DNA from 3 places in the Butyricicoccus sp. AF35-5AC genome. Region 3 is predicted to be linked to each of the others. Evidence: riboswitches for the same ligand, from Rfam matches in the RefSeq annotation. Region 3 holds a riboswitch; each other region holds the start of a gene.
What was found. Region 3 has a riboswitch for cyclic di-GMP ahead of DWZ82_RS07545 (S-layer homology domain-containing protein). Riboswitches for the same ligand answer to the same signal wherever they lie in the genome.
Positions count from the first base shown of each region.

Region 1 (8,028 bases), on a different contig from region 3:
GGAAAGCAGATTGCCCGCAAGGTCGTAGGAATACTTCGTATTCTTGCCTTCAACATTGGTGCGGATAAGCTGGTTTGCCTTATCGTAGTAGTAGCGTACCAGCTCGTCCTTTTTGGCAATGTCTACACCGGAACGGTTCTCACTTACGATATTGCCCGCGTCATCGTAGGTATACGCAGTCTGACGGCGTGTGCTGTTGCTCTTGGTGACTTCCTTTTGCAGCGTCAGCAGACCGGCGGCGTTATAATCATACTCGGTCGTGCTGCCGTCGCTGTGGCCTTCCTTGATTGTGCGTCCTTCCGCGTCGCGCGTGTAGGTAATGCCTGTGCCGTCATGGTCGGTCTGGGACTTCACATTGCCGAGACTATCATACGCGGTCGTAACAGCCTTGCCGTCGGGGTAGGTGATGGACAGACGGTTGCTTGCCGCGTCGTAGGTGTACGCCGTGGTCGTGCCGTCCTCATTTGTGACAGCGGTGGTGCGGGAAAGCGCGTCGAACGCAAATGCTACCGTGCCGTTTCCATCCTTGGCCGAGGTCATGTTGCCCGCCTTGTCATAGGCAAAGGTCGCAGTACCATCCGCGTCCTTGCGGGAAACCATGCGATACAACTTGTCGTAGGTGTACGCGGTCTGCTTGCCGTTTTCGTCAACCTGCGTCAGCACATTGCCTTCCTTGTCATGCGTGTAGGTAGTCACGCTGCCCAGCGGAGAGGTTTCGGTCAGCAGATTGCCCGCTGCATCATAGGCATAAGTGGTCGCGGCCTTCTCGTCACCGCCGCCGTACATCGTCGTGCCTGCGGTGTTGCCAAACGAATCATACCGGTACTCGAACATACCGCCTTCGGCGTTGGTCTTGGAAACAAGACGATTCAAGCCGTCATAGGTGTATATGGTCTTGTTCTTGTTGCCGTCGATCACCGCCGTCTGGTTGCCTGCAAGGTCGTATTCGTACTCGGTTGCATGGTTAAGCTGGTTGGTTTCCTTGACCTGCCGATTCATGCAGTCATACGCATACTTCACCCATTCGTTGTTGCGGTTGGTGTACTGAATGAGATTGTTGTTCGCATCATACTGATAAACGGCATACGCATTATTCGCGTCGGTTTCCTTGCGGAGATTACCGGCTGCGTCATAGGTGTAGGTAGTCGTTGCACCCAGCTTGTCCGTGGTTGCTGCTACTCTGCCGCGTGCGTCGTAAGTGTTGGTAACAACACCAGAAAGTGCGTCGGTTTCGGTCAGCACATTGCCGTTCTTATCGTAGGTGTAGGTCGTTGCGCTGCCATTTTCATCGGTTTCAGAAACGACACGACCCAGTGCGTCATAAGCAGACAAGGACACGCCGCCTTCTGCGTCGGTGGTCTTGAGCAGGTTATAGTTTTTGTCGTAGGTGTACTGTGTTGCATTGCCTTCACGGTCGGTGGAAACCAGCACATTGCCTACACCGTCATACTGCTTTGTTCCCGCATTACCCAGTCCGTCAATCGTTTTTATCACACGATATGCACCGTCGTACTCGCTCTTTGCGATTACTGTTCCGTCCTTGGTGACAGAAACCGTGTTGCCTACCTTGTCGTAGCCGTATTCGGTCACAACACCTACTGCGTTGGTTTCGGTATGCGTTCTGCCGAGTGCGTCATAGGTGTACTTGGTTGCATTGCCGTTCTGGTCGGTTACTTCGCTGACATTTCCGAGCGCATTGTAGGTATAGTGGGTTTCGCCGCCGTCCGCATAGGTGATAACAGTAATCTGGTCTTTGCGGTTGTACTGATACGAAGTTTTGTTGCCTTTCGGGTCAGTGACGGTGAGTTGGTTGCCGTTCGCATCATAGGTGGTAGCAGTCTTACCGCCGAGTTCGTCATAGCTTTCGGTCGTGCGTCCCAGCGCGTCATACACAGTGCGGGTCTTGCTGCCGTCTGCGTTAATTTGCTCTACGGCGCGTCCCAACAGGTCATAGATATACTTTGTCACATTGCCTTCGGGGTCGATAACACTAAGCTGATTGCCCGCAAGGTCATAGGTGTACGCGGTAACGCCGCCGAGTGCGTCCGTTTCGGTCAGCAGCCGTCCTGCCTTGTCGTAAGTGTAGGTGGTTTCGTTGCCTTCGCCGTCAATCTGCTTTACCGCTGCATTGATGGCGTTGTACTCGGTCTTGGTTTCATTGCCGTTTGCGTCCGTTGTGACAAGCAGATTGCCAACAGGGTCATAGGTATAGGTAGTCTTATTGCCTGCACCGTCGGTTTCGGTCTTGGTTCGTCCGAGTGCGTCATAGGTGTAGGTTTTCTTGTTGCCTTCTGCGTCGGTTTCCGAAACCGTACGTCCCATGCTGTCATACGCATAGGTCGTTTCGCCGTCCAGCGCGTCAATCGTCTTTGCTACACGGTCGAGTGCGTCATATTCATAGGTGGTCGCATTACCTTCTGCGTCCGTAGTCTGGATAAGCAGGCCGCGGTCGTTGTAGGTGTAGCGGGTTTCGTTGCCCTCTGCGTCTGTTACCGATACAAGCTGTGCGGTGTCCTGGTCATATTCATAGGTGGTTTCGTTGCCATTTGCATCCGTGCGTTTCAGCGGTTCACCGTTCGTGCCGTATTCGGTCGTTACCGTGCCGCCGAGCGCGTCCTTGGTCGAGGTGGTAAAGCCGTTGGCATTGTACTCATACGAGGTTTCACCGCCGAGTGCATCTACGGTTTTCAGCAGCTTGCCCGCCTTGGAGTAGGTATGCTTGGTCGTTGCGGTAGCCGTATCACTCACCTTGGTATGCTCTGCAACGATGCGGCCTACGGCATCGTATTCAAAGCTGGTAACGCCGCCTTCTGCGTCAGTGACAGAAAGCTGCCGTCCCTTATCGTCATACGCATAGGTAGTCTGATTGCCGAGTGCGTCCGTAACCGTAATCGGCAGACCGAGTGCATTATAGGTGTACGAAGTGGTATGTCCGTTCTTGTCGCGGAACTCGGTCAAGCTGTGTCCGGAGTAGGTATAGGTTTCCGTATTGCCGAGCGCGTCCGTGATAGACGCAATATCGCCGCCCGCTGTATAAGTCAGCGTCATAGCGGTATTATCCGCATAGCGAACCTTCGTCACATTGCCGCTGCTGTCGTACTCGTATGCGGTTGCACCGTTCAGACGGTCGCTTGCAGAGTTGGCGCGATAATCGCCGTCATAGGTGTTGGCGGTGGTGTATTCCGTGCCGTCGATAACTGTTCCGATTTTCTGGATGTTGCGGTGGTTATCGTAGTAGTAGCGCGTTTCAAGCCCATTAGCATCTACACAGGTCGTAACACGCGCTTCATCGTCATAGGAAACGGTGGAAACAGTGGGAATGTCCGCATTGATAAAGGTCTGCTTTACCACACGGCCTATGCCGTCATACTCGTTCTTAATATAGACTTCGCCTTCAAAGTCGGTAGCACTGTTCAGATAGCCGTTGCCATCGTAGGTATAGTGCAGCGTATCACCGTCCGCATTGGTAACGCCGGTCAGAAGATCGTTGTCATGCTCATACGATACGGTGCGGCTTGCGTTATCGGTCACGGACGAAATATGTCCGTTCGACCATGCCAGCGTATAGCTGCCTGCAATGCCGTCAATCTCGGTCAGTTCATCGCCGTTGTAGGTAAGCTGTGCTACCTGCGTACCATCGGGATTAGAGATGGTACGCAGCTTGCCGTCATTCGAGAAAATGAACGCTGCGCCGTCCTCGTGCGTCATGCGGTAGCCGCCTGCCGCATCTTCCAGAACAAAGCCGCTGTCTGCCAGAGAATCATAGCCGCCGCCACGGAGCGTAAGGAAGATTTGCTCCTCACCGCCAGGCATTGTCACACGGATAATACCACGGTCATTGATGAGCGAATAGTCATAGCTGTGCGTAAAGCCAGTACCCAGCGCACCCTTGTCGTAGCGCGAGTTGTAAACACGAAGGAAGGTCAGCGGGATAATGCCTTCCAGCTTCAAGTCCTCGTACATGAAGTTGTATGCACCTGTTACCATGTTTACAGGGTCAAGGTTCTGGTAGTCCAGCACCAAGCCTTCCAGTTCGGGGAAACCGGTCAATTCATTGCACGCCAGACTGCCGCTGACAAACTGCTCGTACAGCTTCTTGCGTACTTCATCGGACAAGCTGCCTTCCAGCATGAGGAATGCTGCCGTGCCATCTTCACCGACAACATAATCACGGTAGTCTACCAGCAGTTCGGTACTGACCGCAAACTTTTTCTTGCCGTTCTCCTGCTTCTGCGGCCAAGTATAGTTCTGACCGTGCGTGTGGCTGTCATCACTGCCGGTACACTCGACATTCTTATCCGGTCTGCCGAGCGGTTCAATTTCTACGGTCAGATAAAATACATCTTCATCGAGGTTCGGACCGATAATCGGAATACCATTGAGAGAGCCATCCCATATAAGCGTGTGCTTCATCATGGATACCGGCTCAATATCTTCACCGGCAAAGTTCTTGTCTGCTTGATAAATGCCGTCCTCGGACAGTTCTACCAAACCGCCGTCCGTTTTTGTAGCCGGTGTGTAGGGCGATACCATAGTGTCCGGTGAATCTTCGGGAAGCCATGCTTTAACATCGTTTGCACCGGAGAGCAGATAATTCTCTACAATCGAGCCGACAAATTCTTTCTTCAATCCATCGTCCGAAGGACTGCGGACATAGACATTGATATTCACATACTGCGTAAGCTGATACCCAAATTCCAGTTCCAGATAACCGGTATGCGGGTCGAATGTGCCGCCCTTGATTTCCGCTGCCTGCGCGTCGATGATTGGCACGAATCCAATCACCATGCAAAAGCACAGGAACAGAGAAACTACTCTGCGGACTAATGCTTTCTTCATAAGTTTACCTCCAACTATTCAGGAGTTCTTCCGTTTCTAATTCTTTCTATCAGTGCTTGTGCGTGATAGCGGCTTCCATGATGTTGCCATACGCCCAGTTGCTCTGGCTGACATCGGGGAACGGACAAGCCATGCTGTGCAGTTCGGTTGCCATTTCATAGTTTCTGCCGAGCATACGGTTTATCATCGTTACGGTTTCAGCGCGGGTGATGTACTGCTCCGGTCGGAAGGTGCCGTCCGTATAGCCGCTGATTAAGCCGTACTGCACCGCTTGACGAATATAGCTGCTGTACCATTTGCCGTCTGCCACATCAGAGAAGGTCTTGGTACTGCCGTTCATAATCAAGCCTTCCTTCGCTGCGATACGCGACAAGGCTGTTGCCATCTCTGCACGAGTGATTGCAAATTCCGGTTTGAACACGCCGCCGTTATAGCCGACCATGTAGCCTTCCTTGGACGCTGCTTCAACCCAGCGATACGACCAGCGGTTATTGGCAATATCGGTATACGAGGATTGCTCCGGTTCGGCAGTTTCCTTTTCCAACGCGTCAATCAGCATTTTCGCGGTCTGTTCGCGGGTGATATTGCGTTCGGCATGGAACATACCATCGGTAAAGCCGTTGATATACAGCTTGTGTTCTGCCTTGGGCGTTGCAGGTGTGCCGCCGCCACCGCCGCCGATACCGCCGCCGCCGATACCGCCGCCGCCACCGCTGGTAACATCGGTAGTGAGGGTCAGCTTTACCTTGGAGTATTCAGAGCCGGTGTTGTCCTTGATTTGGATTGTGATACTGAAATTCGTATTCTGCGGAATATCCGTCAATGCCTTCACATAGATACCGCTGCTATCCGCAGTAACCTGCACCTTGGTATCATCGAAGGTGACAACATACTCGTCCGGTCTAAGCAGCACTTTTGCCGTGCTGCCGGTAGTCAGCGACTTGTTCAGCAGCAGCGCATACAGGTTTACCGTGCCGTCCTTGCTGACCGTAACCGTGGAACGAGTGCTGGTAAGCTGATACTGTTCGCTTGCTGCACCATCTGTAAAGTTACCGCTGTTGTTCGGCATATCCTTCAAGACAGCGCCGGTCATGTAGTTATTGTTCAGATAGACCTTTGCGCCTGCGTCATGACGTGCTTTGAGCGTAGCAGGAACTAAACCGCGCAGATAAGTGTTTTCCAAATGAATCTCGGTCAACGCAGTCTGTGTAAATGCGTCCGGTAATACACCGCGCAGAGGGTTCGTGTCCAGCGCGAGATATTGCAAGCCTGCCAGATTAGCAATACCGGCAGAGATTTCGCCTTCCAGCTTGTTTTCGGACAGGTCTAAAATCTGCAAACCGGAAAGCGAGTACAGCGTTTCGGGAATCGTGCCGGTCATGCCGCATTGCCACGCCGAAAGAGAGATAAGATTCGTCAGCGCGGACAGGTCGGGAATCGTGCCGCCGATAACGTTTTCTGAAAGGTTCAAGTATTTCAGACTGCTCATACCGGCAACTGCCGCAGGAAAACCGCCGGTCAACTGATTTCCCATGAGGTTCAGCACCTCAATCTGGGTATTGCTCAAAATCGTATCCGGTATCGTACCGGTGTACTGATTGTCTTTGAGAACCAGCGTTTTCAATGCGGGCATTGTGCCAAATTCGGAAGGAATCGCACCTGCATAATCATTACCGCCTAAATCCACATTCTGCAATTTCGGGAGCGTATAGAGCGCAGATGGAATATCTCCGCTCAAATGATTATCCGAGAGGAACAGATACCGCAATTCACTAAGTTCCCCGATTGCAGCCGGTATATGTCCGGTGATGTTTCGGCCTTTCAGACCAATGCTCTTGATTTCTACAAGGTCTTCCGCTCCGGTGATGGTATCCAGTGTGCGTTGCTGTGCGTTCAGAAGACGCTCAATCTCATTGATGAACCATGTCTGTCCATCACAGGCGGCAATAAACCGTTTGGCATATTCCGTCTGTGGGTTTGGCGTAAAGTCCGCTGCGCCTGCCGTGAGTGGTGCGTATAGCTGCAACAGCAAGGCTATTACAAGCAATACGCTGATTCGTGTGCGTTTCATTTTTCGATCGCTCCCTTTCTTTTGCGCCCAAACAGTTAAAAAAGGGCGCAGTACCGCATGGATAGTAGTCCACACAGTATTGCGCTGTTTCTTAAAATGCGGGGACTGGTTAGGTAACTGGCTGTCATGCGATTGCAGAGCAATCGTTTAGACCCTATAGCTTTGCGCCGCAGAGTTTCCTCTGTTTTGCCATTTCTGCCATTCTCCTAAGAGTTTGGGTTTTTAGTTAATTAAATTGTACTAAGTTGCTTGGCATTTGTCAATTATTACTTTGTCAATTTCAACAAAAGTCCTTTTGTACTTAAACAAGTAATTGTTCAAAATTGCAGACTGCTTACGTCGGAAAGGGTCTACTGTTATAGACTTCAAAAGATTTCTCTCTGCGTTCGCCGCCGCGAGAATGGTGAGGGGGTGCTGCGGCTGTGGGTAACTGCCGCAAGGGAGTTATCCATAACCGCAGCAGGGGGAGAGGAAAGACGCGGGCGGCGCGGATTTCGTTCCTCTCCCCCTTAACGCGCCGCTGTACATCTGTTCTGTACAGGTGCGTTTCGGAATTTATTTGTCCGAATTGTCGGGAAAACCAAAATATTTTTACGGAAAGTGGTCAATTATTTGACCACTTTTGCTTTGCCGAAACTGCCGATTTAGGACTATGCAACAAATGTTCGATTGCAAAGTGTTACGAGGACAAGAATATTGCATTTTTGCAACTTTTCTGTGTACCAAAGTTTAATTATGAATCAAATGTGAACAATTTCTGCCCCGATTGACTTTGTTCTGTATATACGGTATGATAGAATCCCAATCAAAGATGAAAGCCTAAACTCCATACTTATCTTAGCTTTCTTTAATTTTGGTTTCGGTGATACATGGCTTGTCAGCAAATATGCATAGTAACGCAATGCACAGACAGGCCGAATAGCAAAAAGCAGGAGGTTAATTGGACTTTGACAACTGAATAAAGCTCCATCTGTAACGAATTTTCCGTGTCGGGCAACCGACAAGCCGCTTCGATAAAACAGCCGGTCAGCTACCGGCGTGGCGAGAACAGCGGAAAAGGATACTCCCCACCGGCAGAATAGGATTCGGGTGAGAGGTGTCGTAAGTCAATCGGCAAG
Region 1 covers NZ_QUDX01000006.1:212,822-220,849, reverse strand. The annotation lists gene DWZ82_RS09890 (RHS repeat-associated core domain-containing protein) at 1-4,839, opposite strand, end outside; gene DWZ82_RS09885 (S-layer homology domain-containing protein) at 4,889-6,910, opposite strand; cyclic di-GMP riboswitch class I at 7,020-7,111, opposite strand.
Region 1: another riboswitch for cyclic di-GMP. It lies ahead of DWZ82_RS09885 (S-layer homology domain-containing protein); the one in region 3 lies ahead of DWZ82_RS07545 (S-layer homology domain-containing protein).

Region 2 (8,028 bases), on a different contig from region 3:
GACCGGTGAACTTCGCCAGCGTGCTGCCCGGCTCGGCCCAGGTGCAGTCCTTCGTTTCGGTCGAAATCGTGCCGTGATCGACGCATTCCATGCCGCGCGCCATCAGCCAGTCCAGCTTAAGCAGCATGCTCTTGCCGCCCGGCATCGGCTTGCGGCGCGTGCCCTCGATGCTGCTGAACTCGCGGTAGGAGAAGCCGTTCTCCTCCGACTGCGGCAGAACACGCTCGTACTGCTCAACGTGCTCCATGTGCTTGGAGAGACGCTCCGGGTCGTTGAACAGCTTGGTAAATCCCGGAATGTCGTTGCCGTCGAACGTATTGGTGTTCAGATCGCCGCCGATCATGACCGGTGTGTCCGGCGCGAACGAACGCTTGATCTCATCATATACGACTGCCATCTGGGCTTCGCGGCCCTCGCTGTCCGCACGGTTCTCCAGATGAACGCTGACCGCGCCGACCTCGCGTCCGCCGATGTCGAGCGAGCAGACGATGGCGACACGTGCGCCGATGCGCTTCTGGCGGTCATAGTACCAGTTGTACTGCTCGGGCATATGGATGACCTTCGCCCAGCGGATGGGCCAGCGGGAGAACAGGGCGTTGCCGTGGAAGCCCTTGTTGTCCTCGGGATTTACCAGCTCGATAAACTCCAGACCGTAGGCGTAATTCATGCCGATGGATTTCGCGATTTCGTAGGCAACGTTGCAGTTGCCCGAGCGGACCGCGCCGTCATCCAGCTCGTTGGCGTAGATGATGTCCATGTTTTTGAGGTCGGGACACATATTGAGAAAGTCGATGGTTTCGTGAAGCGTCTGGCCGCGCTCGATGTTGAATACAACGTGACGCAGCGTTTCGGGCACCTCGGCGGGCGCATCCACGAGGTTGTGCACCTCGCACTGCTGATACTGCGGGATTTTTTCCATGACCTTGAACTGGCCGAGCGCCGGGACGAGATTACCGAGTTCGATGCGTTTTTCGTAGGACAGGGTTTCCATTTGTTACACGCCTTTCATATAAATGGTGGATATTCGCGGAATTTTATTTGAGGTAGAATATGGGGGCAGCCGGCAGGAATGCTTGACTCCGCCGGCTGTTCCATATAAGGGAAGAAAAAGATGATGCGTAAAAATGAGGGAGTGCGGGGGGAAATCAGGCGTTTGCGGTCGCCTTTGCTGCCTCGGCAGCTTCGCGCTGCTTCATCTCGGTGATAATGCGCGGATAGATCTTATCGAGCTTGTAGAAGATCAGCAGAACGCCGATGCCGCCCCAAGCGATGATGTTGCCGATGATGTAGATGGCGATGAGCATCTGAGACTGTGCGGCATTGATGGTTGCGGTGCCGGCGAAGCCTACAAGGCTCATCAGGGCGCCGAAGATTGCGCTGGTCATGCCGGAGCCGAACTTCTGGCCGGCGGTGGTAGCAGATACCATCAGGCCCTGTACGCGGATGCCGCTCTTCCATGCGCCATATTCGATAACGTCAGCCAGCATGGAGTACTTGACGCCGCGGAAGCAGCCCTTGCCGATGCCGCGCATAACGCAGGCGAACAGCGCAAGATTGAGGGCGCTCGGGTTGATGAACAGGGAAACCGTGCCGATAACGGCGACGATCGCACCGATCAGCGCTACGTTGCGCTTGCCGAACTTGGCGATGAACGGGGAGAGGACAAGAACGGTGACGATCTGCGGAATGGATTCGAAGGATGCGAGTGCGCCGAGCAGGTCGCGGTTGCCGAGGATGTACTGCGCGTAGTATGCGTTGCAGGTGCCGGTAACTGCCTCATAGAAGGACAGGAACACAGCGAGCATGAAGAACATGATGAAGTACTTGTTGGTGACGCAGAGCTTGATGCCCATCCAGAGCGGAACGTTCTTGCCGTCCTTGGTCTTGGTCTCTTCCTTGACGCGCTCGTGGCAGTTCTTGAAGCAGATGAACAGCATGATGATGGAAACGATGGCGTAGAGGATGGAAACCTCGATCCATGCCTGCTGGGTGTCACCCAGACGGGTGACGAGCGGGAAGGTAATGGCGGTGATGACCATGTTGCCGAGGGCGGACATACCGGTACGGAACAGGTTGACAACGGCGCGCTGGTCGGTGTCGCGGGTCATCAGGGTAGCCAGCGTTGCATACGGAAGGTTGAGTGCGGTGTAGACAACGGTGGTGCAGAAGTTATAGGTGATGAAAACGTAAATGCCCTTGACGATCGGGGTTGCGGGCGGAACGGTGAACAGCAGGATGGCTGCGATGCCGTACGGAATCATCATCCAGAGAATCCATGCACGGGATTTGCCGTGCTTGGAATGCGTGCGGTCAACCAGATGACCGATAAGTACGTCGGAAATACCATCGAAGAAACGGGAGAACAGCATGATGGTACCGATCATAGCCGCCGAGATACCGACTACGTTGGTGTAGAAGTAAATCAGCAGCGAGGTTGTCAGGGCGTAGACAACGTTACAGGCAACGTCGCCGAGGCCGTAGGAAAACTTTTCCTTGAGATGGATTTTCTCAAATTCCTTATCACCCGCGAAAGTCGGGTTACTGGATTTGCCCATGGTTTTGCTCAGTCCTTTTTTTATTTTCTTTTCTTTTCAGTTGCAGCGATACAGACCGTTCGGTGCGCCGGGCGCATCGGGAGTGGGTCTGCCTTTGAGACGTTGTCCGGACTCGTCTCTCGCTATACCCTTTCAGTGGAAGTCCGTTCCACCGAACATCTACAAGTATAGCACTGAGCGGAATAAAATTCAATAAATCATATTGTAAAAAGAATAATATTCAATTTTGTGCATTCTTCACAAGGTCGATGTTTTGTGATACAATGAAATCACTATATGATGCGGAAGTGCAGGGTGATTGCATGGACAAGAACGTTTATGCCGCAATTCAGTCGCAGTATTCGACTTTATCCAAGGTTGGAAAGCGGATTGCGGACTATATCTTAGCCGATCCGGTACATATTACCTCGATCAGCATTCAGCAGATGGCGGCCGAGCTTGACATCGCGGAGTCGAGTATTATTCGATTCTGCAAGATCGTCGGCTGCGCGGGCTTCAGCGAGGTAAAGCTGCTGCTGGCGAAATATTCTCCCAAGTCGGTGCGCACGATTTTTGAAGATCTGTCCGAAACCGATAGTATTTCGACCATTTCGGAGAACGTGTTCAGCCGGAATATCGACACGCTCGAGCGGGCGCTCCAGCTGCTTGATTTCGAGAAAATCGAGCAGGCGGTGGGGGTGCTCAACCGGGCGGAGAATATCCTCATCCTCGGCGTCGGCGCGTCCGGCACCATCGCGGAGGACTTCTACATCCGCCTCATGCGCATCGGCATCCGCGCGGTTTCGCTGACCGATTCGCACCTGATGCAGATTCAGGCGAGCCAATGCGGCCCGGATACGGCGGTCATCGCCATCTCGCATACCGGCAAGACGTGCGAAATCGTGTCGGCCGTGCGTACCGCGAAGGAGTGCGGCGCGCCGACCATCGGCATCACCGGCTACCCGGATACGCCGCTCAAAGAGGTCAGCGACATCTGCCTTGAGCTGTATTCGCCCGAGCAGCTTTTCGTGTCGCCGCGCGTGGCGCAGTTCTCCCTCATCGACACGCTTTATGTCAGCCTTGCTATCCGCCGCAAGGACAGCGTCGTACAGAATATTGAACGCATGAATGAAGTGCTCCTGCCATTTCGCATTGATTGATCATTTCTGATCCTGTGTGTGGAATTTGATGCTTGAAAGATATATTGCATCATTGCATCTGTATCGTATATGTGCTGCGATCGGATCAAAGAGATTATGCTAACGATCTAGCATTGTTTCAGTCAATGCTGTCCCTGTCTCATGTTCCCGTTTGATTATTGCGATTAACTGCGCCGATAAAGCAGCGCCAATCTCGCGACATAGCACATCTCTGACGGCAGCTCAGATTGCCAATCTGGAACATCAGCGAAAATATATCAGCCAAACTCTTCATCTTCCACAGGATCAAATTATATTTTACAGCGCGAAAGAAAACTTTATCTGGATGTGTTGATGCGGAAAATATACGGCTATATGATCCAATAGGTATGTTTACAAATTCACCTCAAAAAAACTCCATAATCCCCGCCTTCCGCACCCTCCACTCCCGGCCAACCTTTACGGCCGGGAGTTCTTCGTTTGCGATCATTTTGCGGATCTGCTGGCGCGTGGTCTTGAGCAGGGCGGCCGTCTCTTTGACGGTTAGGATTTCATCGTTCGGCATAGAAAACCTCCATCAACATAGGTGAAAACGCATTTCACTTTAATTCATGTATGCTTATTCTAATGTTGGCGATTGATTGTCAAATCGCACCGTTTAAGCAGACACAAATACCCTGTAACAAGCCTTTATCCGAACCATTTCCAGTACGTTAACTCGATGAATGCTTATTGGCGCCTTTGAATCTTTCATTGGAATTTGAATATTGGCCGAACTTAACCGCACTGTAGTGGAGGATAGGAAAGGATTTCTTGAAAATATCCAAACGATCTTGAACATCCGCCTTGCGGTCATAATACAGATTGCAGGTCAAATCATACCTCGACAGCTTAAACCCCTTGAGCCGCCGGTCAACGCCGATCTTATCAAGGATATTCCGCAGGTGGTGCTTTAGCTGTTGAACAGACTTTTCGTCAGCTTGAAATAATGCAGTCGGTTCATAGGTACTGGCGAGCGGAGAAGACGGGTTAACAATCAGTATCAGCCAGCACGGATGCGAGATGGATTGCCCTAAGTGAATTTCAACGCCGATGGACTTGAACTGCGGCATCTGGTAATATGACGAAAGCCCTGATTTCCCTTTGCCGGTACGAATGCACTCATTTTGTTCGATAATATTCTGAATTTCGGAATATTTGCATTGAAATTTTAGTGAAAAGGTATGAATACCGTACTCGTTCGTAATCATCTGCTGTTCCTCCGTTTCTGAGCACATACTGTGCAGCGTTTACAGGTTTTCGGCTCATGCTGCAGCATTTTGAAAAGACTGTCATCGGTCGGAAACACGGATTTCGACTTGGTTACCTTCCTGAGCTGACGGTTAAAGCCTTCAATCGTGTTGGTCGTATAGATCAGCCGTCGGAGTGCCTGAGGAAACTTGAAATAGGTACTGAGATTTGCCCAGTTATCCCTCCATGACTGAGAAATCTTAGGATATTTCTTGTCCCAGTGTTCTGCAAACGTGTCTAACGCGTCCAAAGCAGCCGATTCATCTACCGCTGCGTAGACTGCTCTCAAGTCAGCCATAAGTGCCTTCAAATCCTTGTAAGAGACATATTTGCCGGAATTTCGAAGCTGATGGATGATGCAGTTCTGGATTTCCGTCTTGGGATAGACCGCCTCAATTGCCGCAGAAAAACCGGTCAAATTATCCGTACAGCAATGAAAATATCCTCGATGTCCTGGCTGATGCTGGTCTGATTTTTCCGCAGCACCTTGGGTTCGAATTCGCTCTTGCGATCCCGCGGCACAGATACCTCTACATCGCCAAAACTGGTGCGCAGGGTTTTGCTGCTGCGCCCGTTCCGGCCGTTATCCGTGTCCTTGTTCTTGTAGTCATACCGGCTGTAGCCCAGTTGATCGTCCAGCTCGGCCTCCAGACCGTTTTCCATGAACTCGGTGTTAGGTTTAAGTCTAGTCTGCCACATAGCCTCGATTGCGGTAATCTCTCCGGCACGCCATCGGGAAACAACCCGCTCGTAGTTGTCCGGCAGCGGTATCGGCTTGCGTCCGGTGTACTGGCTCTTTGTCTTGGCAATGGCGATACCCTCGCGCTGGCGCTGGAGGATGTACTCGCGTTCGAGTTCTGCGACCGCCGCAAACGCCACAGTCGGCGCCATTGTCGCAACAAACACAATGATACTATTGCCGATAACAATCGTTTTTCATAACTTTCCCTCCGTATTTTATCTGCTTTAACGGCTTCAAATTTAAATAAAAAAACGCTTTCAAGACATGGCTACTCATGACTTGAAAGCGTTTTTATATCTTTGTTGGAACAGCACAAAAGGGCAGAGTTTTACCTGCTCTGCGAGCAGTGTATTGCACCGCGAATCGGCTTGCCATATTCTTTTGACGGCGTACACCTCCTTCTGCCAAATAAAGCGCAGAAGAGGTTAACAGCGTCTTCGCTGATGCTTACAACCGGCTGTCATTGCGGCGTTCGCCGCCTTAGACCCTTCCGGCTTTGCGTCCCCCATCTTTCGATGGGTTTGCCTATCTCTCAGACACCGTATATGTACCTGATTTTTGATTGTTATACCATAATCTGTATAAGCACGCGATTGGTCTGTTATACGATTCGTGTCATAAAAACGACATTTCGCGCAGCAATCTGATGAATATCACCGTTCGGATAGCACAGCTGCGCTGCGCTTGCCTGTCTGTACACGCGACCGTTTCATCCTGTGGACGCAGTACGGAGAGTGTGCTTTTTATTTCCACTGGGTGCGGTACTGATGCGGGGTAATGCCGGTGCTCTTACGGAAGGCCATAATAAAGTGCGAAGCACTGGAGAAACCGCAGTTATCTGCGATGGTCTCAATACTCTGCGAGGTGGTGAGCAGCTGCTGCTTTGCGGCGCTCAGACGCACAGTCTGCAAAAACTGATGCGGTGTTGCCGACTGGTATTCCTTAAACTTACGCATATAGTAGCAGGTGCTGAGCGCAGCACGCTGGGACAGGTGTTCGATGGAGAGCGATTTGTCCGCAAAATTGTACGTCATATAGTCGGCTGAGTCCTGAATGGCGATCTCGAGATCGCTTTTTTTCTTTTCCCCGAGCACGAGCACGAGCAGAACGAGCAGCTTGTTGATCGTCAGGGAAATAATATGAGGATTGGGCTGGTTCTGGTGCACCGAGACCATGATGCGGCGGACACATTCCTCAATCTCGGCATTGCTTCCGGTGGGCAGGATGAACCCGTGCGTATTGAGGATAAGATGTGTATAGGCCGTGCTGCCGTTGCCTGCAAAGTGGAACCAGCGCATGCGAATCGGTGTGAGGGCGTGATAGCTGTGCGGTTCTCTGCAGTCAAGCAGAATCAGGCTGCCGGGACCGGCAGTGCGTGTTTCACCGCGGTAGGTGACCGACAGTTCGCCTTCATCTACAATAAGCATCTGGCAGATATCCAGATAATTACGCTGCATACCGTATGTTTCGTCGCAATGGTAGCTGCCTGCGTGCGGAACATGGTACAGGTTAGTCGCGGTGAAGGCATCTGCATCGTGGTAATAGCGGACAGAATCTGCCAGAATACCCATATCGTTAAGCATAATTGGTGTCAACTCCTTTTTTTGTACCATATCATGGTATGGAAATGCTGTCATTCGCTTTTCTTATACAATTATATCAAAAAATAATACTGATAAAAAGTATAAAATTTTGATATTTTATTATTATCCTGTGTAGTGATGAATGTGAGAATTTGATATATGATAGGTACAACGAAAGGGAAACGAACAAAAACACAAAAAATAGTTTCTTTTGAGTTAAAAAGACGAAGGGAAAAGAAAAAACCAGAATAGGAAATTCTACAATATAATAGGATTTTTTTATTCAGAAGAGGGGTTGAAACATTTGATTATCATTTTAACATTCATCGCCTTCACCGGTCTGGTGGCCTTGATCTCATGGTACAAGACCAAGGAGGAGAACCTGTCCACCAAGGAAGGCTACTTCCTTGCAGGACGCGGACTGACCGGTCTGGTCATCGCCGGTTCACTGGAAATGACCAACCTGTCCACCGAACAGCTGGTCGGACAGGCCGGACAAAGCTATTCGACCAACATGGGCGCCATGAGCTGGTCGGTAAACGCAAGTATCGCGCTGCTGGCGCTGGCACTGATCTTCCTGCCGAAGTATCTGAAAGCCGGCATCACCACCATTCCGGAATTTCTGGAGGTTCGATTTGACCGCACCACCAAGCAGATCATCTCGTTCCTGTTCCTGCTCGGCTACATGCTTACTTACCTGCCAACCGTACTATACTCCGGTGCGCTGGCCTTCAACCAGA
Region 2 covers NZ_QUDX01000007.1:124,893-132,920, forward strand. The annotation lists gene DWZ82_RS10435 (endonuclease/exonuclease/phosphatase family protein) at 1-991, opposite strand, end outside; gene DWZ82_RS10440 (MFS transporter) at 1,146-2,555, opposite strand; gene DWZ82_RS10445 (MurR/RpiR family transcriptional regulator) at 2,858-3,694, shown strand; gene DWZ82_RS10450 (helix-turn-helix domain-containing protein) at 4,080-4,238, opposite strand; gene DWZ82_RS10455 (hypothetical protein) at 4,387-4,923, opposite strand; partial or broken gene DWZ82_RS16070 (IS256 family transposase) at 4,986-5,363, opposite strand; gene DWZ82_RS16075 (transposase) at 5,378-5,869, opposite strand; cyclic di-GMP riboswitch class I at 6,151-6,241, opposite strand; gene DWZ82_RS10470 (helix-turn-helix domain-containing protein) at 6,449-7,288, opposite strand; gene DWZ82_RS10475 (solute:sodium symporter family transporter) at 7,593-8,028, shown strand, end outside.
Region 2: another riboswitch for cyclic di-GMP. It lies ahead of DWZ82_RS16075 (transposase); the one in region 3 lies ahead of DWZ82_RS07545 (S-layer homology domain-containing protein).

Region 3 (8,028 bases):
TATGAAGCGGCTTTTTCGTATTGCATGCGCAGTTTTTGCAGCAGCTGCCCTCTCGATGGGCATTACCGCAGCAGCAGCAAATGATGTTGTGGATATGAGTAATTCCACCCACGGTTATGTTACCGTAAACTACTCCTCGAGTGCAAGACTCAAGGTTGGTATTCAGTACAACGACGGCAAGACCGTATTCTATGATTGCCCGAGCGGCAAGGATGCTTCCTTCTCTCTCGATAAGGGCAACGGCAAGTACACCGTAACGCTGTACCGCAACGTTTCCGGTACGTCCTATCAGCAGGTCGAGTCCAAGTCCATGAACGTAACCGTTAAGGACAGCTACGCTCCGTATCTGGCCTCCACTTCCGAGGTTCAGTTCTCCAAGGGTGATACGGTATCCGCTAAGGCTGCTGAGCTCTGCAAGAACGCCAAGACCGACGAGGCTAAGGTTATCGCCATCTACAACTATATGGCAAGCCGTTATACTTATGATAACAAGCTGGCAAATGAGATCACCAGTGGCAAGATTACCAAGTACATCCCGGATACCGCCGCTACCCTGAAGGGCACCACCGGTATCTGCTACGATTTTTCCTCGCTGTTTGCAGCAATGTGCCGCAGCCAGGGCATCCCGTGCGCACTGACCAAGGGTTACGCCGGCTCCAGCTACCACGCTTGGAATAAGGTAAACCTGAATGGCGAGTGGTATCAGATTGATCTGACCTACGCGGTTACCCGCAGCGTGAAGAACGCAAAAACCCTGCATGATTGCGTATCTCCGCTGACCTACACCAATACCAGCGATGCGCTTGCAGTAGTTGCGGCTTAACACTTTTTCATTTTATTTTGTATGCAAATGGTCCTGATAGGGTATGTTTATGCCCAATCAGCGGCGATTTCTTGCATAAAAAACGATTCCGGATTGAAACTCTTCTTCGTTTTTACAGTATTTGCTTGTTATTCGCGGACATTTATGGTATACTAAAGAAGAGGATTCGGAGGGTTTCTGTCCGGCTCAGGCAAAGGGCTGTGTATGCAGTCCGGCGTGTCTGCCGACAGAAAAGATCGTAAAATTCTGTGCATGACTTCCGTAAAGGGATACAGGTACAGACAAAGGCACAGCCGGTGAAAACCGGTGTCGCAAAGCCAGTTGGGCCTAAACGGAGGTTTTTTCCTCTCCGCATGGCAGCCGGTTGCCGAAGGTACTTTGTACCCCCTTGCAGAGCTATGCGCGCTGTAAAGGGGGTATTTTATTTGGAGGTTGAAACTGCATTGCATTCTGAGATTATCGCAAACCCACAAACACATGATCTGTGCGGCTCGTTGAGGAGCAAGTTGTACAGACAAAGGCACCATCGGTGAAAGCCGGTCTCGCAAAGCCAGGGGCCTAAACGGAGGTTTTTTTCTCTCCGCATGGCAGCCGGTTGCCAGAAATACATTTGCAATCCCTCTCGATCAGCATGCACGCTGACCAAGGAGGTATTCCTATGTTAAAAAAGAATATGCGTAAACGTCTGCTCGCAGGAGCACTTGCGACTATCATGGCGCTGACCATGTGCCCGACCTGGGCGCTGGCCGGCGATGAAGGCATCACCACCCTTCCGTCACCGGAAGACCAGATGTCGGTTGTTGACAGTACTTCCGCAGAAGACGCCATTCAAAAAACTCCCGATGCCGAGACCCAAGGGCAGACTGAGCCTCAGGATACTGCACAGGCAGGACAGATTGAGAATCCGGATCCTGCACAGGCACCGTCCGGCGGTACGGACATCGAGGAGACTGGCAATAATAGCAATTCCAATGAAAATGATTCTCAGAATAATGATGCAGTAAGCAATTCTCCGGCGAATACAATTAGCGTGCAGGAGGTTCAAATCGACCGCGCATGGAATTGGCAGCAGGAAGCCAAGTACTTCGTGCTTCTGCCGAACCGTGATAAGCCGACGAGCGGCGAAAGCCAGGGCCAAGAAAGCTACCTGCCGAATGACACCTCGGACGGCGGCGTTACCGACCGCGACAATTTCAAAGGCTACAAAGGCTATCTGACCGCGAAGGGCAAGAAGATTGCTGATAAGAATTACAGCATCTACGATGCCACGAACGGTTATACCAAGATTGATGGCGTTGAAAGCGAATATCTGGATCCTCCGGAAAACCTCGGTTTCTTCACCAAGGCCAACTGGTCGGAAGATGGCAAAACCTACATCAAGGATTCCAATCCCTCTGATCCGTTCTCGGTACTGGGCGAAAACTTTAATGTGAATAATATTAGAGTTGTATGGTACACCATTAAGTATCAGGTAGACGGCTATCATGTCGACGGCTATGTAGCCGGTGTTCCGGTTAAGGTTACTTATCATTCTAACTATGGTACTATCCCCGGCACGACCGACGATTCCCGCGAAGTTGCTGCAATGAGCGGTGATACATATACCGTTCTTGATAACATGTTCACCGTCCCGACCGGATTCAGCTTCGGCGGCTGGTATGTTGACGGTAACAAGTATGAAGTTGGCTCTAAGCATCTTCTGATGACCGACCTGCATCTGTACGCAAAGTGGATTCCGAATCCGTATACTGTAACTTGGAAGATTTCTGAGGACGCAGAGGATTCTCTCGATACTCAGGCGGTAAACTACAATGGTTATCCGACTAAGGATCCGAAGGATCAGGCAAGCAAGGCTTCTGACGCTCAGTATGATTACAGGTTCAAGGGTTGGAAGCTGGCAGGCACTGCAGATACTGCACTGGTAGATCCGAAGGAACGCGCAGTGACTGCGGACGTAACCTACATTGCGGTATTCGAGCCGGTAACGCGCCAGTACACGGTAACTTGGAAGAACTCGGATGACGCTGTAGATCCTCTCGATACTCAGGCGGTAAACTACAATGGTTATCCGACTAAGGATCCGAAGGATCAGGCAAGCAAGGCTTCTGACGCGCAGTATACTTACGAGTTTGCAGGTTGGAAGCTGGTAGGCACTGAAGATACTGCACTGGTTAATCCGAAGGAACAAGCAGTTACTGCGGACGTAACCTACATTGCAGTTTTTAAGCCGATTGCCCGCCAGTACACCGTAACTTGGAAGAATGCTGATGACGCTGTAAATGCTCTCGATACTCAGACGGTTGCTTACAACAACAAGCCGACTAAGGATCCGAAGGATCAGGCAAGCAAGGCTTCTGACGCGCAGTATACTTACGAGTTTGCAGGTTGGAAGCTGGCAGGCACCGCAGATACTGCACTGGTTGACCCGACTACTATCGCAGTGGTTAAGGACGTAACTTACATCGCAGTATTTAAGCCGATTACCCGCCAGTATACCGTAACCTACTACGTTGACGGCGAGAAGCAGGGTGACGAGGAGACTTATAACTACGGCACTCTGGTAAAGATTCGTGGCAACGCTGTTAAGGAAGGCCATACGTTCTCTGGCTGGAAGATCGGTAGCGAAGCTGCAAAGGATTTTGAAATCAAGAGCAACGTTATCATCCAAGGCTTCTTTACACAGAATACGAAGCATTACACCATCAATAAGCACTTCTACAACGAGAAGGACGTTGAGGTTAAGGCAGAGAACGGCGAGACCAAGACCGGCAATGAGTATGCACTGGTTGCTGAGCTTTACAAGGATGATGCAGTAAACCAGACCGTTGACGGCAAGACCTACGTTTACGTTCCGGGTCTGACCAAGGTTACCGATAACCTTGAAAAGCTGACCAAGGACGTTACCATCGACCTGTACTACTACCTTGACGTCAAGGGCGGTGAGAAGCCGGACGAGACCGGCAATGGCACCCCGGACGCATGGGAGTACCGTCTTGCATTCAAGGTTGTAAACGGCGAGTGGAACAACGGCGGCAACGCTGACATCGTTGTTTACGTTCCGTTCAAGGACTATAAAAACGGCGATGAGCTTAAATACGTTGTGGTTCCGATCACCCGTATCCCGGCCGTGGGTGACAAGCCGAACTCCGGCTACCGTGCTGGTTCCTGGGATACGATTCCTGTCGGTAATGCAAAGGTTGAGAAGGACACCGTATTCACCTACACCTACGCAAGAAGATCTTCTTCCGGCGGCGGTGGCGGCGGCAGCCGCAAGCCCACCGTTACCATTCCGGATAATGTACCGACCGGTCTGAACGGCGATGACCACTATGCTTACATTGTAGGCTATCCGGACAGCACCGTTCGTCCGCAGAACGGCATTACCCGCGCTGAGGTAGCAACCATTTTCTTCCGTTTGCTCACCGACGAGACCCGCAATGCAAACTCCACCAAGTCCAACAGCTACTCTGACGTAGCAGCCGGCGCATGGTACAACCACGCTGTTTCTACGCTGAGTGCTATGGGCATCGTAAAGGGCGACAGCCAGGGCAAGTTCAATCCGAATGCGCCGATCACCCGTGCGGAGTTCGCTGCGATCGCAGCTCGTTTTGACGACAAGGCCAACACGGCCGCTGTTGACTTCAGCGACATTGCATCCCACTGGGCAAAGAACGAAATCAGCGCCGCTGCCAACAACGGCTGGATCAACGGTTATACCGACGGCACCTTCCGTCCGAATAACAAGATCACCCGTGCCGAGGCAATGACGCTCGTAAACCGCGTCCTCAAGCGCCTTCCGGAGACTGCAGAGGACCTGCACAACGACATGATCAAGTGGAGCGACAACTCCGATACTTCCGCATGGTATTACCTGGCCGTACAGGAGGCTACGAACAGCCACTATTACGACATCAAGGAAAACAAGCACGAGAAGTGGAGCAAGCTGCGCGAAACTCGTGACTGGACCGAACTGGAAAAGTAAATACTTTCCTGTAAGGGCGAACGAATCCCCCGGCCATTGGTCGGGGGATTTTATTGCTCTGATAGTTTTTTCTAAAGGAAACAAATTTCGGCAAATTTTTCTTGTCAAAATTATAACATATTGCCCTTGTGGTTTTTATATCATAGGTTCATAATAGGGATTGCCGAAAGGGAAAAAGAGGAATTCAAAAAGTAGGCTTTTCGGTGATTTTTATGCGAAAGTCATGCTTTTGCAGCCGGTATAGAGGAGGAGATAATATGATCAGCTTTATCGTATGCTTATTATTATTGATCACCGGCTATCTTACTTATGGTAAAATTGTAGACAAAACCTTTGGCCCGGATGACCGGGAAACGCCGGCAGTTCGCATTAACGATGGCGTTGACTACGTTGTCATGCCACAGTGGAAGCTGTTTCTGGTACAGCTGCTGAACATCGCCGGCCTTGGCCCGATCTTCGGCGCACTGCAGGGCGCGCTCTGGGGTCCGGTCGTATTCCTGTGGATCACATTCGGTACCATTTTTGCCGGCGGCGTACACGATTATTTCTCCGGCATGATCAGTGAGCGAAACGACGGTGCCTCCATCGCAGAGGTTACCGGCAAGTACCTCGGTCACACCATGCAGAATATCATGCGTGTGTTCTCGGTTGTACTGTTGATCATGGTTGGCACGGTATTTGCAGTCGGTCCGGCCGGTTTGATCGTTACGCTGTGCAAGAGCAACGGTGTGTCCGGCGTGCTTTCGACCACGCTGTTCTGGCTGATCCTCATCCTGGTTTACTACTTTATTGCAACCTTTATTTCGATCGATAAGATCATCGGTAAGGTATACCCGCTGTTCGGCATGTGCCTGATCATCATGGCGGTCGGTGTTATCATCGGTATCTTCACCAACCCGAATTACACCATTCCGGAGATTTGGTCTCACCTGTACAATATGCATCCGTCCGGTACGCCGGTATGGAGCTTCATGTTCATCACGGTTGCATGCGGTGCAATTTCCGGCTTCCATTCCACGCAGTCGCCGCTGATGGCTCGCTGCATGAAGAACGAGAAGCAGGGTCACTTCGTATTCTACGGCGCAATGGTAGCCGAAGGCATTATCGCACTGATCTGGGCGGCAGCCGGCTGTGCTCTGTATGAGGTCACCGGCGGTCTCAACACCGGTCTGGCGGAAGCGCTGGCAGGCGGTCAGTCCGCAGCGATCTACGATGTATGCTCCAAGACCATGGGCGGCGTTGGTATTGCTCTGGCCATGATCGGCGTTGTTATCTGCCCGATCACTTCCGGTGATACCGCATTCCGTTCCGCTCGTCTGACACTGTCCGACTGGTTCCACATGGATCAGAGTTCGTACGCAAACCGCCTGAAGTTGTGCATCCCGGTACTCGGTATCGGCGCTATCCTCGGCATCGGCAATGCAACCGGTCTGATCGACTACACGGTTATCTGGCGTTACTTCAGCTGGACCAACCAGACGCTCGCTATGATCGTTCTGTGGGCAGCGGCTATGTACCTGTTCACCGAAAAGAAGAACTTCTGGATGGCAGCTGTTCCGGCTACGTTCATGAGTGCAGTTTCCTGCACCTATTTCATCCTCGCGCCGGAGTGCCTCGGCAGCCTGCTGAACAGCAAGACAGCGGACGGCACGGTAAACTACAATACCGCAGTGGCGTACCCGATCAGTATTGTATTCGCGGCACTGCTGCTCGCACTGTTCATTCGTGCGACCAAGAAGCGCAGCGCAAAGAAATCTGCTTGAATATAATAACATTGCTGCAGCCGGCCGTTTCTTTGTGCGGTCGGCTGCGGCCATCCATAACGATAATTGCGGGGTGACGGAAAATGTTGAAACCTTATCCGCTCAGCGCGGGGCGCATTGATGACGCGGCGCTTGCCGAGGATAAAAAAACCTGTCGGAAAATCGGTCCGTGCGGCATCGGCAGGCATGCCCTCTATTTGAACAGCTTTTTTGTTGACCGGTGGTATTATGTTCCGTTTTCCATGGTAACGCGTGTGTACAAGCGCGTTGCGATGAGCAAGGGCGGCTTTTCCGGCAAGGGCATTTTCGCCACGCTGTCCTATCTGGTCGTGGAGTTCGACGGCGGACAGAAGGTGTGCAATTTCAAGTATGAGCAGCAGGTCGATGAGTTTCTGAGCGTTATCCGAGCTGAGCACCCGTCTATTCCGTGTGTCAGCGCGGCGGCAGAGCAGCGCATTGCCGAGGAGAAGGCCCGTCGGGAGGAAGAAGAGCGCAATCGTCCGCCGATGAGCGCACAGGCGGAGAAAACCGTGCAGGCACTCGATAACGCAATCGACTATCTGGAGCGCCGTCCTGAGCTGGCCGAACGACTGAGCGCAGCCGCAAAACGCCGCCGGAACTTTCAGTGTACGAACGGCAGCTACCGCTGGGCCGCTATGGCGATCACACTGCTGGGATTTGCGGCGCTGGCTTACGGTATCGTTTCTTTCGTGCGTCACGGCTCGTTTTCGATTTATTTTACGCTGTTCGGTCTTGCCGCGATATTCACGTTTGCAGGTTTCAGCGTCCTGCCGACAGCACGCAACAACCGTGCCTCTATCATGCAGAATGATGCGCAGGCACAGGAGAAAATGCAGGCTTACCTTGCGGATTATCTGAATTTCCCGCTGCCGGCCCGCTATGCACATCCGGTTGTGCTGCGCCGCATGCAGCGTGCTGTCATGGATGGCCGCGCAGTGACCGCTGCGCAGGCGCTCGACGTTGTGAAGGCTGACCTGAAGGCGCTGAATGCGGATGTCACCGTCTCGCAGGAGGAATACGATGAGATTGTCGCCATCAAGCCCATGTTCCTCAATGCGGAGTATCAGTAACAATCAGATGATACAACTATCCCTCCCGGTTACAGCCCGGGAGGGATAGTTCGATTTGGGCGGTTCTGCTTTCATGATAAGAGCTTATTCTGTAAGCGAAAAGGACATTCCCGAGGGGTGGGAATGTCCTGCGAAAAAGAGTATCGATATGATCTGATTTAAGAGCACAGTCCGCATTTGGCACATGCAGACGGTGTGGCAGCGCAGCCGCCGAGGGCAGTCTCGCGCAGCTCGATAGGGATGCGGCGACCGACCGCGTACATGGTATCGAGCATTTCATCGAACGGGATAAACTGGTGAATGCCTGCGAGCGAGAGCTCAGCGGCAACGAGCGCGTTGGCTACGCCTGCCGCGTTGCGGTTCTGGCAC
Region 3 covers NZ_QUDX01000004.1:170,097-178,124, forward strand. The annotation lists gene DWZ82_RS07540 (transglutaminase-like domain-containing protein) at 2-823, shown strand; cyclic di-GMP riboswitch class I at 1,100-1,195, shown strand; cyclic di-GMP riboswitch class I at 1,333-1,426, shown strand; gene DWZ82_RS07545 (S-layer homology domain-containing protein) at 1,482-4,805, shown strand; gene DWZ82_RS07550 (carbon starvation CstA family protein) at 5,063-6,568, shown strand; gene DWZ82_RS07555 (ATPase P) at 6,652-7,659, shown strand; gene sdaAA (L-serine ammonia-lyase, iron-sulfur-dependent, subunit alpha) at 7,818-8,028, opposite strand, start outside.